DNA from 4 places in the Paenibacillus sp. cl6col genome. Region 1 is predicted to be linked to each of the others. Evidence: riboswitches for the same ligand, from Rfam matches in the RefSeq annotation. Region 1 holds a riboswitch; each other region holds the start of a gene.
The links. A riboswitch is a leader RNA that binds a small molecule or an ion and turns the genes downstream of it on or off. The one in region 1 is predicted to bind cyclic di-AMP.
Positions count from the first base shown of each region.

Region 2: it holds a riboswitch for cyclic di-AMP, as region 1 does, so the genes downstream of both, BLS15_RS21565 (CAP domain-containing protein) here and BLS15_RS20320 (hypothetical protein) in region 1, are expected to answer to the same signal.
Region 3: it holds a riboswitch for cyclic di-AMP, as region 1 does, so the genes downstream of both, BLS15_RS27555 (3D domain-containing protein) here and BLS15_RS20320 (hypothetical protein) in region 1, are expected to answer to the same signal.
Region 4: it holds a riboswitch for cyclic di-AMP, as region 1 does, so the genes downstream of both, BLS15_RS26155 (C40 family peptidase) here and BLS15_RS20320 (hypothetical protein) in region 1, are expected to answer to the same signal.

Region 1 is NZ_FNAZ01000008.1:94,096-97,218, forward strand. Features, by position in the region: gene kdpA (potassium-transporting ATPase subunit KdpA) at 1-769, opposite strand, end outside; gene kdpF (K(+)-transporting ATPase subunit F) at 833-913, opposite strand; cyclic di-AMP (ydaO/yuaA leader) riboswitch at 1,214-1,391, opposite strand; gene BLS15_RS20320 (hypothetical protein) at 1,406-1,813, opposite strand; cyclic di-AMP (ydaO/yuaA leader) riboswitch at 1,884-2,073, opposite strand; gene BLS15_RS20325 (hypothetical protein) at 2,450-2,842, shown strand; gene BLS15_RS20330 (hypothetical protein) at 3,036-3,123, opposite strand, start outside.
Region 2 is NZ_FNAZ01000009.1:69,717-72,839, reverse strand. Features, by position in the region: gene BLS15_RS21570 (DUF2785 domain-containing protein) at 1-572, shown strand, start outside; gene BLS15_RS21565 (CAP domain-containing protein) at 693-1,535, opposite strand; cyclic di-AMP (ydaO/yuaA leader) riboswitch at 1,542-1,671, opposite strand; gene dhaK (dihydroxyacetone kinase subunit DhaK) at 1,843-3,123, opposite strand, start outside.
Region 3 is NZ_FNAZ01000018.1:49,347-52,469, reverse strand. Features, by position in the region: gene BLS15_RS27565 (HD domain-containing protein) at 1-403, shown strand, start outside; gene BLS15_RS27560 (TatD family hydrolase) at 439-1,206, shown strand; cyclic di-AMP (ydaO/yuaA leader) riboswitch at 1,400-1,603, shown strand; gene BLS15_RS27555 (3D domain-containing protein) at 1,922-3,049, shown strand.
Region 4 is NZ_FNAZ01000014.1:49,780-52,902, reverse strand. Features, by position in the region: gene BLS15_RS26160 (hypothetical protein) at 1-749, shown strand, start outside; cyclic di-AMP (ydaO/yuaA leader) riboswitch at 1,045-1,186, shown strand; gene BLS15_RS26155 (C40 family peptidase) at 1,190-1,669, shown strand; gene BLS15_RS26150 (hypothetical protein) at 1,975-2,487, opposite strand; gene BLS15_RS26145 (response regulator transcription factor) at 2,668-3,123, opposite strand, start outside.

The DNA of each region.
Region 1 (3,123 bases):
GTAAAATATGAATTAAATTCGTCACACCGTTCGGATTCTCGTATGGATGTGCGGAGTTCGCTCCAAAGTGGCCGCCGCCATTGTTGCCAAGCTCCTTAATCGACATCATAGCTCCTACAGGGCCGAGCGGAATGTGCTGCTCTGCTCCTTCAACGGTTACTGCACTTTCCATTGGACTTAAGGATTGCGGAACCCCATTCCAGATGAACAGTACACTGGCAGCGATCGCAATAGGCAGGAAAATGCGCGTAATCGAACGCACAAGGTCTGCCAAGAAGTTGCCGAGCGGCTTGCCAGTCAAACCGCGAATAATCGCCATTACTGCCGCAAGCGCAGTAGCAGGTGACGTAAACATCAAGAAAATAATGCCCGTCATTTGTGACAGCGGAGACAGTCCACTTTCACCGCTATAGTGCTGCAAGTTCGTATTCGCCATGAAGCTGATCGCCGTATTGAATGCTACTCCCGGTTCCATGCCAGGAATGCCATTCGGATTCAACGGCAATACCCCTTGAAGGCGGAATATTGCATACGTCACCACAATCATTAGCACGTTCGTGGCAACTGCTGTAAAGGCGTATGCCTTCCAGCTTTGCGATTGATCCTTAATGCCGAAACACTTAAATAAAAAACGATCTATCGGACCAAATACAAGGTCCAACGGTCTTGGAGCTCCGCTATTATCAAACACCCCTGCCATATATATTCCGATCGGACGCGCTATCGCCAAGGCAAGCAATAAGGTAATTCCAATGGCGATCCATTCGATTGCACTCATTGTTCCGTTCCACCCTTCTCTAATGTACAAATATCAACAATCACTCTGCCCAAACTAAAATCGTTCCGGCTTGACTAAGGCATATAACAAATAAATGAACAGCGCCGTAATCAAGGTGAATAACACGATCATCATGAGCGATCACCCCGTTCATCCACTTCCGCCTTGCACCAATGGAGAATGCCCATTACGCTTAGTCCAAGCAGTGCGAGAAGAATCATCATGACTGCATCAAACATAGTCCCTTCCTCCTCCTGAATAAGGTTCTCATCTCTCCAGGCAATGCTGCCGCGATCCCGCTCCTACCAAGACTTCTCGCTCTGTAGGAACGCGCAGGCAACACAAAAAGCCACACGGAAAGAGGGACCCTTTCCGTGTGGCTTTTTTCGCGCGTCGTCAAATAAACGTGCGCGTAATGTTCCACGACGAAATAAAGGCTGCCTCCTTGGACGCTTACGAGGTTAGCTGACGGATTCGGGCGCGAAGAGTCGCCCTACCAGCCAGGAACGGATTCCTGTGCCGGATTCACCCCTTGCGCGAACTGCAGATGTACAGCTGGCGCACTAACATTGGTTCCCCCGTTCCCATGAATGGGATTCAGCGGTGAGCATTGCCTATATGGATAAATTAGATGATATCTGATAGTAAAAATGAAACTTGATCCGATTGCGTATAAATGACGTAATTTGCACCAAGCAATCGGTAGATCGACTGCGGATGATGACGCTTCGTCACGATTGTGATCGGATCCGTCGTCCATTGCCGGCATATTTGAAGCAGCCGGCAGGAAAGCGCAAAGCTCTGTTCAAACACATAGATTCGGCCAATCGGGACATGAGGGACGGCCCACGCCTTCGGCTCCGTCGTATTGATTCGGCATATGGAATGAACGCCAATACCTTCCAATCGCTTTGCCAATCGCCCATTATGGGCAATTCCCGCCACCGAATATCCTGCTCCTTTCAACTGACGTATGAATTCAATCCCCGTCTCACAGCCTGCGAACACTGTAATGACCCGGTCCGCATCGTACATATCCAGTTCCTCCTGTTCATCTGTCCGAAGCCCTACTTGCAAGAAAGAGGTGCGTCGCCATATGATCAGGCGCGCCTCTCCCGTACGCTTACGAGGTTAGCTGACGGATTCGGGCGCGAAGAGTCGCCCTACCAGCCAGGACAGTAATCCTGTGCCGGATTCACCCCATGCGAACGGTGGCTGCTGACTGTCCACTCAGCTCCATTCACTTGATTGGTTCCCCCGCTTCCGCTTCCTGCGGAATTCAGCGATTGAGACGCAACGGATAACGTTGTTGTTGCTGAACTGAATCTTACGCCTTTCCCCCTCCTGCTGTAAATGAAATGAAAACCATAATTTCTCCATTTCCGGGCAATTGTGATCAACTAATCCCATCTTATCTCCCATTACAGCATCATTACCTCGCAATTTCTCAACTTTGCTTATGCGGCGATGATTTCATGAGAAAAACAAAGAAATTTAAATAAATACCTGTATGTAAACGCTTTGTTTGACCATTTGTTTGGATTTCCTGGATTGGATTCTATTTACAATCTCTATTCCAAAAGGTAGGATACGCACAACAACTGAGACGCTGCTTGCAATCGATTTCGATCTGCACGGCAGATATTGCATCTCATCGAGAGGAGGCACGATATGCAAGACCTAGAACTTGCACAATTACTAAGTCACAAGCTATCTGAACACTGGGGAAAATGGAGCGAGCAGCATGGAGACAGAATCTTTCAACCAGAAGAGATGGACGTTCATCTTGCTTCCGACCTTGTTTATATTCGACTTCAACCGCGTGAACAGCTACTCGACAGTACGGAACACAACTATAGCGGCAGCACTCGTCTACGAGCTCACAAGGCGATCTCCCAATGGGAAGTGCAGCAGCGTGGAATCATGTGGGATACGATCATTCCTCGTGCATGGGGAGTAAGCGTTATGCGCATGTGGCTCGATCTACCCCTGGTAGGCGGAACCACGCTTGACGTCATACAACTGGAGCCACATTCAAGCAGGAAGCTATGTCTCTCCCCTTGAAACCAATTTATAGAGAGCTGTAATCGATAATCAAGTTTCTGACGATGCGCAGGCATACAACTGCGCATCGTTCTACCCCGTTTACCCAAACGTGATACTTGTTCAAGTTCCTTCTTGCCCGAATCCTATCACTCGATAGCCATTAAAAAACAGCCCTCCTCTTGCCCATGCAAGTGTCAGACTGTTCACTTCGTTATGCTTGATTGGCATAGGACAGTTGATGTGCATCTTCATATCCTTTCGCATACCCCACCCGATATCCATCTTGATATGCAGGATGC
Region 2 (3,123 bases), on a different contig from region 1:
CGGTCTTCCAACGTACATTCTCCGCCCTCTTACTCGCACTGCTTCTGAAGCGTGATGAACAACAGCCTTATATAAGCAAGCCTTTATATGAACACATTGCGAAGCGAGTTGTTGATTATTGCATGCAGGAGAACGATTATCGCGATTATGTAGAAGTTAAAGGATGGGCTCATTCTCCAGCTCACATCGCAGATGTCATGGCTGCTTGTGTACGCAGTCCACACATTGGCCCAGAGGAATGCAAGAAGCTTCTCAGTGCCATTGAGCACATGCTTCTTCATGCGAATCATATCTTGCGAACAGAGGAAGATGAACGCATGGCGACAGCCGTCGTGTCAATGCTTGAGCTTAATAAGTTGTCGTTCACGTCCTATTGCGCGTGGCTTATGCAGGCTGAGCTGCCCAATGAAGACAAAGTGATTTATCGCTGTAGACGCATAAATGTTAAAAATTTTGCTCGATCTGTATGGTTGCGTGCAGCAATGAGAGAATTCATCGATCCAACAACAGAATGGCACAATTGGTATAACATTGAAAAGAAACTGAATCCGGTCTTCAACAGAGACATATAAGATCAACTTCATTTCTGTTAATTTCCTCGTTATTCTCTTGTAGAGCGCCTGATTAAATACAAAAAAAAGAACCTGCACTTACCTGCAGGTTCTTGATGTGATATCTACATACTTAACTCGTTAGCCTGTAAATGATTGTACCCACACGCCATTGTAGTATGCAACACCGATGGAGGTGAAGCTGGAGTTCAGGATGTTCTTACGGTGTCCATCGCTGTTCATCCATGCGTTCATTACTTCTTGCGGATTACGTTGGCCTTTGGCAATGTTCTCGCCAGCAGTATTGAAATTGACACCTTGTGCTCTCATCAGATCAAATGGGGAGCCAAGTGTTGGAGATTGATGGTCAAAGTAGTTGTTATCGTTCATGTCTTTCGCCTTGATCATCGCAACTTTGTTCAATTGTGCATCGGATTTCAATGGCTGCAAACCAGCATTCGCACGTTCTTGGTTCACCAAATCGATAACTTGGCTAGCGAAGTCACTGTTCGCATTGTTGTTGTCTTGCGGCGCAGTTGGTTTATTGTCACCAGGTGTTACTGGTTTTTCAGCTTCTGGCTTGTTTACTTCTGGTTTGTTAACCTCAGGCTTTTCAACTTCAGGTTTCTCGATTTCTGGCTTCTCTACCTCAGGTTTGTTTGCTTCTGGCTTTTCAACTTCTGGTTTATTTACTTCCGGCTTGTCCACCTCTGGCTTTTGAACGGGAGGCGGAACGATTGGCTTATTCCCAATCTCTTTTTGAATGGCTTCCATCCATTTGGACAAGATTTGCTTCAATTCCGAGTTATCTTGGAATACTTTATCAAAGTCCATATTCATACCCAGGTTTGAACAATTCGAGTTCATCATTGGATTCGGCTGTTGCACTGGGCTAACGGGTGCTGCCATAGCAGAGTTCACCGCCATAACCGGTGCCAATGCAATCGCACTTGTAATTACAACTTTCTTAAATGTCTTCTTCATCCTGTACATCTCTCCCTTTGCAGCCTGCGAGGTTAGCTGTCGGGTTCGGGTTAAAGTGGACTCCCCTGTCGCTATACGACTTCACCCCAATGAATCGGTTCCCCCGCGCTCTGATGAGCTTCGGCTTGTTTTGTGGTACGTTTCCGATCCTAACACGGATAATACAGGAGATCATTTCAAATATATTGTAATTAATTATAATATCTTCCAAACGAAAAGAACCGGAGTATGCTAGACTGCACTCCGGTTCTACTTTTCTAGTATTCCATTTGGTCGGAAATTGATCTAATCCTAATCCGCTCGCTTCTTACTTGATCACTTGGGACAACGCTGTGAAAATCACGCCAAGCGCATAGGCACCAGCATCAGGATAGCCAAGACTCCGTTCGCCAACCGTACCCGCTCTTCCCATACGAGCTACTATTGTCTCTGTATACTTTGCACCTTGAACAGCAGCCTCTGCCGCTTTCACAGAAGCAGTCTTCACGTCATCGCCCTCAGACGCACTCTGTACCCACGCATCTGCAAATGGAGCCAACGCATCGACAAGTGTCTTATCCCCAACTACAGCTCCTCTTCCGAATGAGCGCTCGCCCGTGTCTTGAATGCCTTTAACAACTGCTTGCATCATTTGTGCAAATTCAGAAACGGTCAATTCTACGCGTTCGCCCGCGAACTTGCTGGCAGCACGGAATGCTGAACCCCAGATTGGGCCGGAAGCGCCGCCGCAATGCTCCATAATAACTAACGAGCAAGCATGGAGGAAGCTGCCCATGTTGTCTGAATGATGTTCAATGATGTCATGCCATTCTCTCTTCAATTGCTTGAAGCCCTTCGCCACACTCATACCGAAGTCGCCATCACCTGCATGTGAATCCAACTCGCAGAATGGAACCTCATTTTCAATGATGATTTCGCTCATCTTGTCTGTTAGATAGATCAGGTTATTAACCGTGAACACATTATGTTCGACCTTCGAGAAGGCCTCGTCCGTCTCTACTGTGAAGGATACCTCGTTGCTCGCAGTTCCTGCTTCGGACATCTCCTCAGGATGGATTGGTTCAAATGAACCACTCACCTGCAGCGCTGGCGTATTGCAGCTTGCTTCAAGATAATGCTTAAGCTGTTCATCCAAGCGGATAATCGACACCGACGCGCCAGCCATATCGATACTTGTCATGTAGTTGCCTACGAATACTTTGACAAGAGTAATTTGTTGTGCATGAATCTCCCGAACTACAGCGTTCGCCAGCAAGTACAATTCTTGCAGCGGAGATCCGCCAAATCCGTTAATCAACACGGCTAGCTCCTGCTTAGAGCCTGCTGTAATCTTCATGTCACGGAACAAATCCGCAACCATTTTCTTCGCCAGTTCGTTAGCAGAAGCGATCTTCTCTCGACGAATGCCAGGCTCCCCATGAATTCCTACGCCGTACTCGATCTCATCGTCATTCAACTGGAACGTTGGTGTTCCTTTTGCTGGAACTGTGCATGAGGTAAGCGCGAATCCAATACTTCTTGTGTTGTCGATCGCGTGCTGAGCAATCGCCTTCACTTCTGCAAGCTCCAAGCCCTCTTCAGCGGCCGC
Region 3 (3,123 bases), on a different contig from region 1:
GGAGAAGGATGAGCGTCTCGTTGACTTGTGCCAACGATTCATGGAGCGTAAACTATATAAATATATTGAAGTCGAACAGATGGATGAAGATTTACAGGAACGATTGCGGGCAGAGTGGTCGCAGATTGGGCTTGATCCGAACTATGAACTTATGTTCGATTCTCCCTTCGACAAGCCCTATGATGTATATCGAAAGGGGGATGCCCGTTCACAGCAACATATTATGCTATGGGGGCGGGATCAGCAAATTGTAGAGCTGTCCAAGAAATCGGATATTGTACGTTCCATTAGCGGCATTCGCCGTGGAAAACACTATATCTATTTCCCAATGGACAAGCTTCTGGAAGTCTCGAATCACCTTACGGAAGATACAAGGCGTATGTTTATACGCCGCAATCATTAGATCGATTTACAAGAAAGAAAAAGGGGCGCATAAACGTGTTATTTGATACACATACGCATTTAGACAGCAGCAATTTTGATGAGGATCGCGATCAGGTTATCGCACGGGCCGTTGAACAAGGGGTGACCCGTATGGTTAACATCGGGTTCAATCGAGAGACGATCCCGACGACGATGGCGTTGGCAGAGAAATATGATTTTATCTATGCAGCCGTGGGCTGGCATCCGGTAGATGCGATAACGATGAAGCCGGAGGATATAGACTGGATCGCCAAGCTAACGGAGCATGAAAAGGTTGTGGCGATTGGCGAGATCGGACTGGACTATCACTGGGATACGTCTCCGAAGGATGTTCAGCACCGTGTATTCCGCGAGCAAATTGGGTTGGCGCGAGAATTGAAGATGCCGATCATTATTCATAATCGTGAAGCGCACGAAGATGTAATCCGCATCTTGCGCGAGGAGAAGGCTCACGAAGTAGGGGGCATCATGCACTCCTTCTCAGGTAGCTGGGAAACAGCGAAGATGTGCCTGGATATGGGCTTCTACCTTTCATTTGGAGGACCTGTTACTTTCAAAAATGCAAAACAGCCGAAAGAAGTACTTGTTAAGGTTCCGAATGATCGACTGCTTGTGGAGACGGATTCTCCCTATTTGACTCCTCATCCGTTCCGAGGCAAGCGCAATGAGTCCGCATATGTTCGTCTTGTTGCAGAGGTTGCAGCAGAGCTGAAAGGTATGGAATTTGAAGAATTTTGCAGAATGACGACTCAAAATGCAATGACATGTTTTGACATCGCGTGAAAACGGGCCAAAAACAAGTGAAAAAAAGACATTGGCCATAAAATAAGTGGATTTCATTATGAAAAACGGATTAAGTTACATTTTTTTAACCATTTTTCGCGAAAAACGGAATTGCTACTGTCTTTACAAGAAGATTGCAAACACGATATGATTTCTCACAGATGTTATTACACAATTCAATATTGTTCCAACTAATTCAGTATCGCTTAATCTCCATGAAGTGGAGAGCGGGGGAACCAGAGTGTGAACGACATGACATGAGTACATGTTCAATCACACGGATTAATTCCTTGGGGTGAATTAGGGACGACCGAGCCATGAGCCGGTTGGTTCCGATAGGGCGACTCTCAAGCCCGAACCCGACAGCTAACCTCGTCAGCGTACCGAGAGAGGGTTCCTCGCGTCCTGCACTGTTGACGTTTGGGTTTCTATTACGGAAGCCGCGAAAGAGTCTCCTCTTACGAAGGGCTTCTTTTGTTTACTCTCAAACATTCTTTTTTTTGAATAATGAGAATAAAGACGTCATAGGGTGTAAGAAATAGGAGGTGGGAGCAGCCAATACTGAAACGTTGGTACGGAGATTTCGGCATTGTCTTGAACGATTACATGCTCGTTTATGGCAAGTGAAGTCTCTCGTAAACATTCTTGAAATAGTCGCGTCAGATGGAATCATGCAGAGCACTCGACGGCGGGACTATGTAAGGAGGACCGAGAAATGGGACAGATCGTGAACAACGAAACCCATGAACCCCGATCATCCAGCATGTCACTCGCATTGCGATGGAAGCATGAAAATGTGCGTGTTATCACCGTTATTGCAGCTGTAGCAATCGTGATCACATTAATAGCAGTCTTGACTTGGTATAATGTAACGAAGAAGACAGTGGCTGTGCTCGTTGATGGACAAGAGCGTTCAGTCGAAACTCGCCTAGATACGCTTCGCAATGTTTTGGATGAGCATGCGATAGCGCTTGGGGCATACGATGTAGTATCGAAGCCGCTTGATGCAGAAATTGCTGATGGAGATCGAGTTATTATTGAACGCGCTTTGCCTATCCAAATTACAGCGGATGGGAAGAAAGAAACACAATTTACGACGAAGAAGTCGGTGCATGATGCACTGAGTTCGCTGCAAATCCAAGTGAACCCTGAAGATAAGGTATTCCCTTCTAAGCGTGCCTCTATTTCGAAGAACATGGATATTCGTATCGTCCGTGTCAGCAAGAAGATGGAAGAGCGTAAAGTGAAGGTTCCTTATCAAGTGGTGAAGCAGGCAGATGCTACTCTCCTTAAGGGGAAGACCAAGACGGTTCAAGATGGAAAAGAAGGCTTGGTTGTCCAGAAAGTACAGAAAACGTACGAGGATGGTAAGCTCGTATATGCGCAGATGGTCGACAAATCCGTTCATACAAAACAAGTGAATCAAGTGATAGCCTATGGAACGAAGAAGGAACCGGAAGTTGCTGTTCTGTCAGTGAACGCGCAGGAAGACGATTCTGACAATGTTTCCAGTGGCGACAAAGATTTTAACTATAAAAAAGTGCTGAAGAACGTTCAACTGACGGCGTATACGGAATCTGAGGGATCGGCTGGTGCGAAGACGGCATCTGGCGCAATAGTATCAGAAGGTCGTACTATCGCGGTTGATCCGAAGGTCATTCCGCTCGGCTGGTGGGTATATATCGAAGGGATTGGATTCAGACGTGCTGAAGATACAGGTGGCGCGGTCAAGGGGAAAATTATCGATGTATACTTCGACAGCAAGAAGGCGGTCAGCAAATTCGGACGCAAGAAGGGGTACACCGTATACGTGGTTGGCCCAGTAAAGCCGGAATCGAACTAACGCACAAGGTATGCAGCCATGTGTAATTAGGATATAGTAATGAATAATGATTTATGTCATGCTAAGAAGAGGGG
Region 4 (3,123 bases), on a different contig from region 1:
ACCAACTGTTATGGGGGTTCTTCCTCTATCGCTTCGTCGATGGAGTGGTAACACCTATCCTGCGCCGTTACCCAGATCCAGCACCTACCGAGATGAGCAGGCAGCTCTTTCTGACCGAAAGCCAGTTCTATCTAATGAAGACGAATGACTATTTCCCTTACTTATGGGCTATCCTCGGATTCGTTGCCGTCCATATGCTGCTTACCCCCTTCATTCACGCGGGTGTATTCCATGCTATGTCACGGCCCAAGCAGCAGGGGCTTGCCTTTTTCCAAGGGATCAAGCTCGCTTGGAAGCCAATGCTTGTCCTCTATCTACTCGAGACACTGCTCATTATCGCACCCGCTATATGGTTCGTTCCTTATGCGGCCCATGCCCTGTCCACATCGGCTTCTCTGTCTTCCTTACTCGTGGCAGTGGCACCGTTTGTAATCGCTTGGTTCATTGGCGGCTGGCTTGTTCATCAATTGTTCTTATTCCTTAACTTCGGCGCTGCCTCAGAAACACCGTTAATTCGATCTGTGACAGCCGGAACTCGTCGCTTGCTTCCCATTCTAGGATTGTCACTTCTCTTTATTGGTATCACTATTGGCGTAGGCATATTGTCCACAACGGCGGCGGCCGTGTTCACCGGAATTACCGCACTCATTATTCAACAGGCATTGCCTGCCATTATGACTATACTTAAAATGTGGGGATTGTCTGCACGCCACGCTGTCTGGCAGGAAGCAGAGCAACAGATGAAATAATGGGGGTTCTGATTGAACGCAATTTAGTTACAGAGTTATAAAGTTACAAAGTTACAAAGTTACAAAGGGTTACGATGATATTGAAGCAGCGTAACCTAACAAAATGAATTAAAAAACTTGTCTATCAGCGAAAAAAACGCTGATCTGACAAGTTTTTTTCGTGTCAAGGACAAAAAATATTTGTCAAAGGAATTTCCGTCTGTTACAATAAATCTAGATTTATTACAACTTTGTCATGAAAGCGGCACTAACTCTTGCAAAATTGTTACTATCGCACGCAGCAATACATATTCCAAAAACCAGAATGCCGAGTTTCCGGGCGGACCGGAAAGCGGGGGAACCAGTTTTTACGGGTGAATTGATCTTGTAACACAGGGATCATAGGGGTCCTTCAACCGAACCCTCCAGCTAACCTCGCAGGCACGGAAGGAGCTTTCCCTTTGAAGAAGAAGCTAGTGACAGCGGTGCTCGGACTGAGCGTTCTGTTTACTTCGTTCAGTGCAGGCAGCACATTCGCAGCATCCAAAATGGACAACACGATTGAAGGTTTGCTTGGCATTTCGTACAAGTATGGTGGTACAACAACGAAAGGCTTTGACTGCTCCGGATTTACGAAGTACGTGTTCGACAAGTTCGAAATTGATCTTCCTCGCACATCTTCGTCGCAATTTGACGCTGGTGAGAAAGTTAGCAAAGACGAGCTTCGTCCAGGAGACCTGGTCTTCTTTGACACAAGCGGCGGCAACGGTGTATCGCATGTCGGCATTTACGTAGGCGACAACAAATTTGCACACGCTTCGACAAGCAAGGGTACGCGCATCGACAGCCTTAGCATGGACTACTACGAGAAGCGCTATGTAGGTGCACGTCGTGTAATGAGCGAGAATGACTTCTCGTCTATCGCTACTGAAAATCAATAATATCAATAGTTTGATTGTTTACTGCACTCTTATAATGATATGAACGACTACATAACCCGATGAGAAGCGCTACGCGCCTTTTCGTCGGGTTGTTTCATGTTACCCTCATTATCCGCGCAAATCCAACTTCTTTATCCTATGCATCTCTGCATGTCAACGATTCGTGCTTTTATCTATCTTTACGAAATATTTCTTTTTCGGTTTCAACCATTCTCATCGCCATTAACGACACAAGGACATGCGCTTGTACGCATGTCCCAATATCTTGTCTGGATATTCACTATTTTTGCATAGACGCTTCTGATTTACTTGACTGACCCATTCGATTCTTGGAATTTCGCCTTAATCTCTTCTGGTGTGAGCCCATCCGCCTCCGCTCGATGCTTTTCTTCCTCGTGCTGAAGCTGAGTCTGACGATCCTCGACATGCTTCCCATTAATGTGATGTTTCTCGTGGAACAGTCGTCCTTTTATGCCTAATTTCTCGCGTAATTCCTGGTGAATTTGCTTGTTGGTCTTGCCTTCTGTCGAAATTCCGTGTTTCTTAGCTAGCAATTGAAGCTTCTTCTCGCGCAGCTGCTTCATTTCTGCACGAAGCTCCTTCATTTGTGCCTGTACTTGTTCTAATTGCTTATCCGTCTCCGTGCTCTGCTGATTCGGCTGTACAGCCTGAGATGAAGTGACCACTCGTACAGCAGCTTGCTCCCTGCTCTTATCTGTTGCAGCATCTAGCGCAGTTCTGCTTTGCGCTGCTGCAGGTGAAGCCATCAAGAGAAGCATTAGGCACGTCCACGCTGCTACGGTTGAATTGCGTTTCATAGGTTCCACCTCCTTATGTAAGGGATGGCTATAGTATGTTCGTAATTCCTGAAATGAAACTGAAAATAAGCTAAATATTCACTTAGAGAGAATGAAGCACTTACCCATTTATATTCTGGATGCTAATTGAGCCGACAATTCTCCATCAAGTATCTTCTGCATATATTCCAGCAGCAGTTCTTAATCCAGCCAGCCCTTCTCCCTGGCAGTTCGAATCGCCTCAATGCGCGTACCCGCTCCTACTTTGCTAATCGCATCCGACATATAGTTGCGCACCGTTCCATAGGATAAGAACAATTTGGCGCTAATATCCTGCATGGACAGTCCATTCTCAGCAAGCAACAGCACTTCCTTCTCCCTCGGGGACAACGGACAAGGGTCTTCCCACGCAGCCAACGTTAATTCGGGACTCATCACCCGCTTGCCTGCATATACCTGGCGAATGGCATCTGACAACTCGTCGCTTGGGCTGTCCTTGAGTAAATAACCGCCTACACTGGATGTCATTGCACGCTGGAGATAGCCTGAGCGAGCAAAGGTCGTCAGCATAATAATCCGACAGTCCAGCCCCTTCTTCTTGACTGCATCCGCGACATCCAGCCCCGTCATAAGCGGCATCTCAATATCCAATACCGC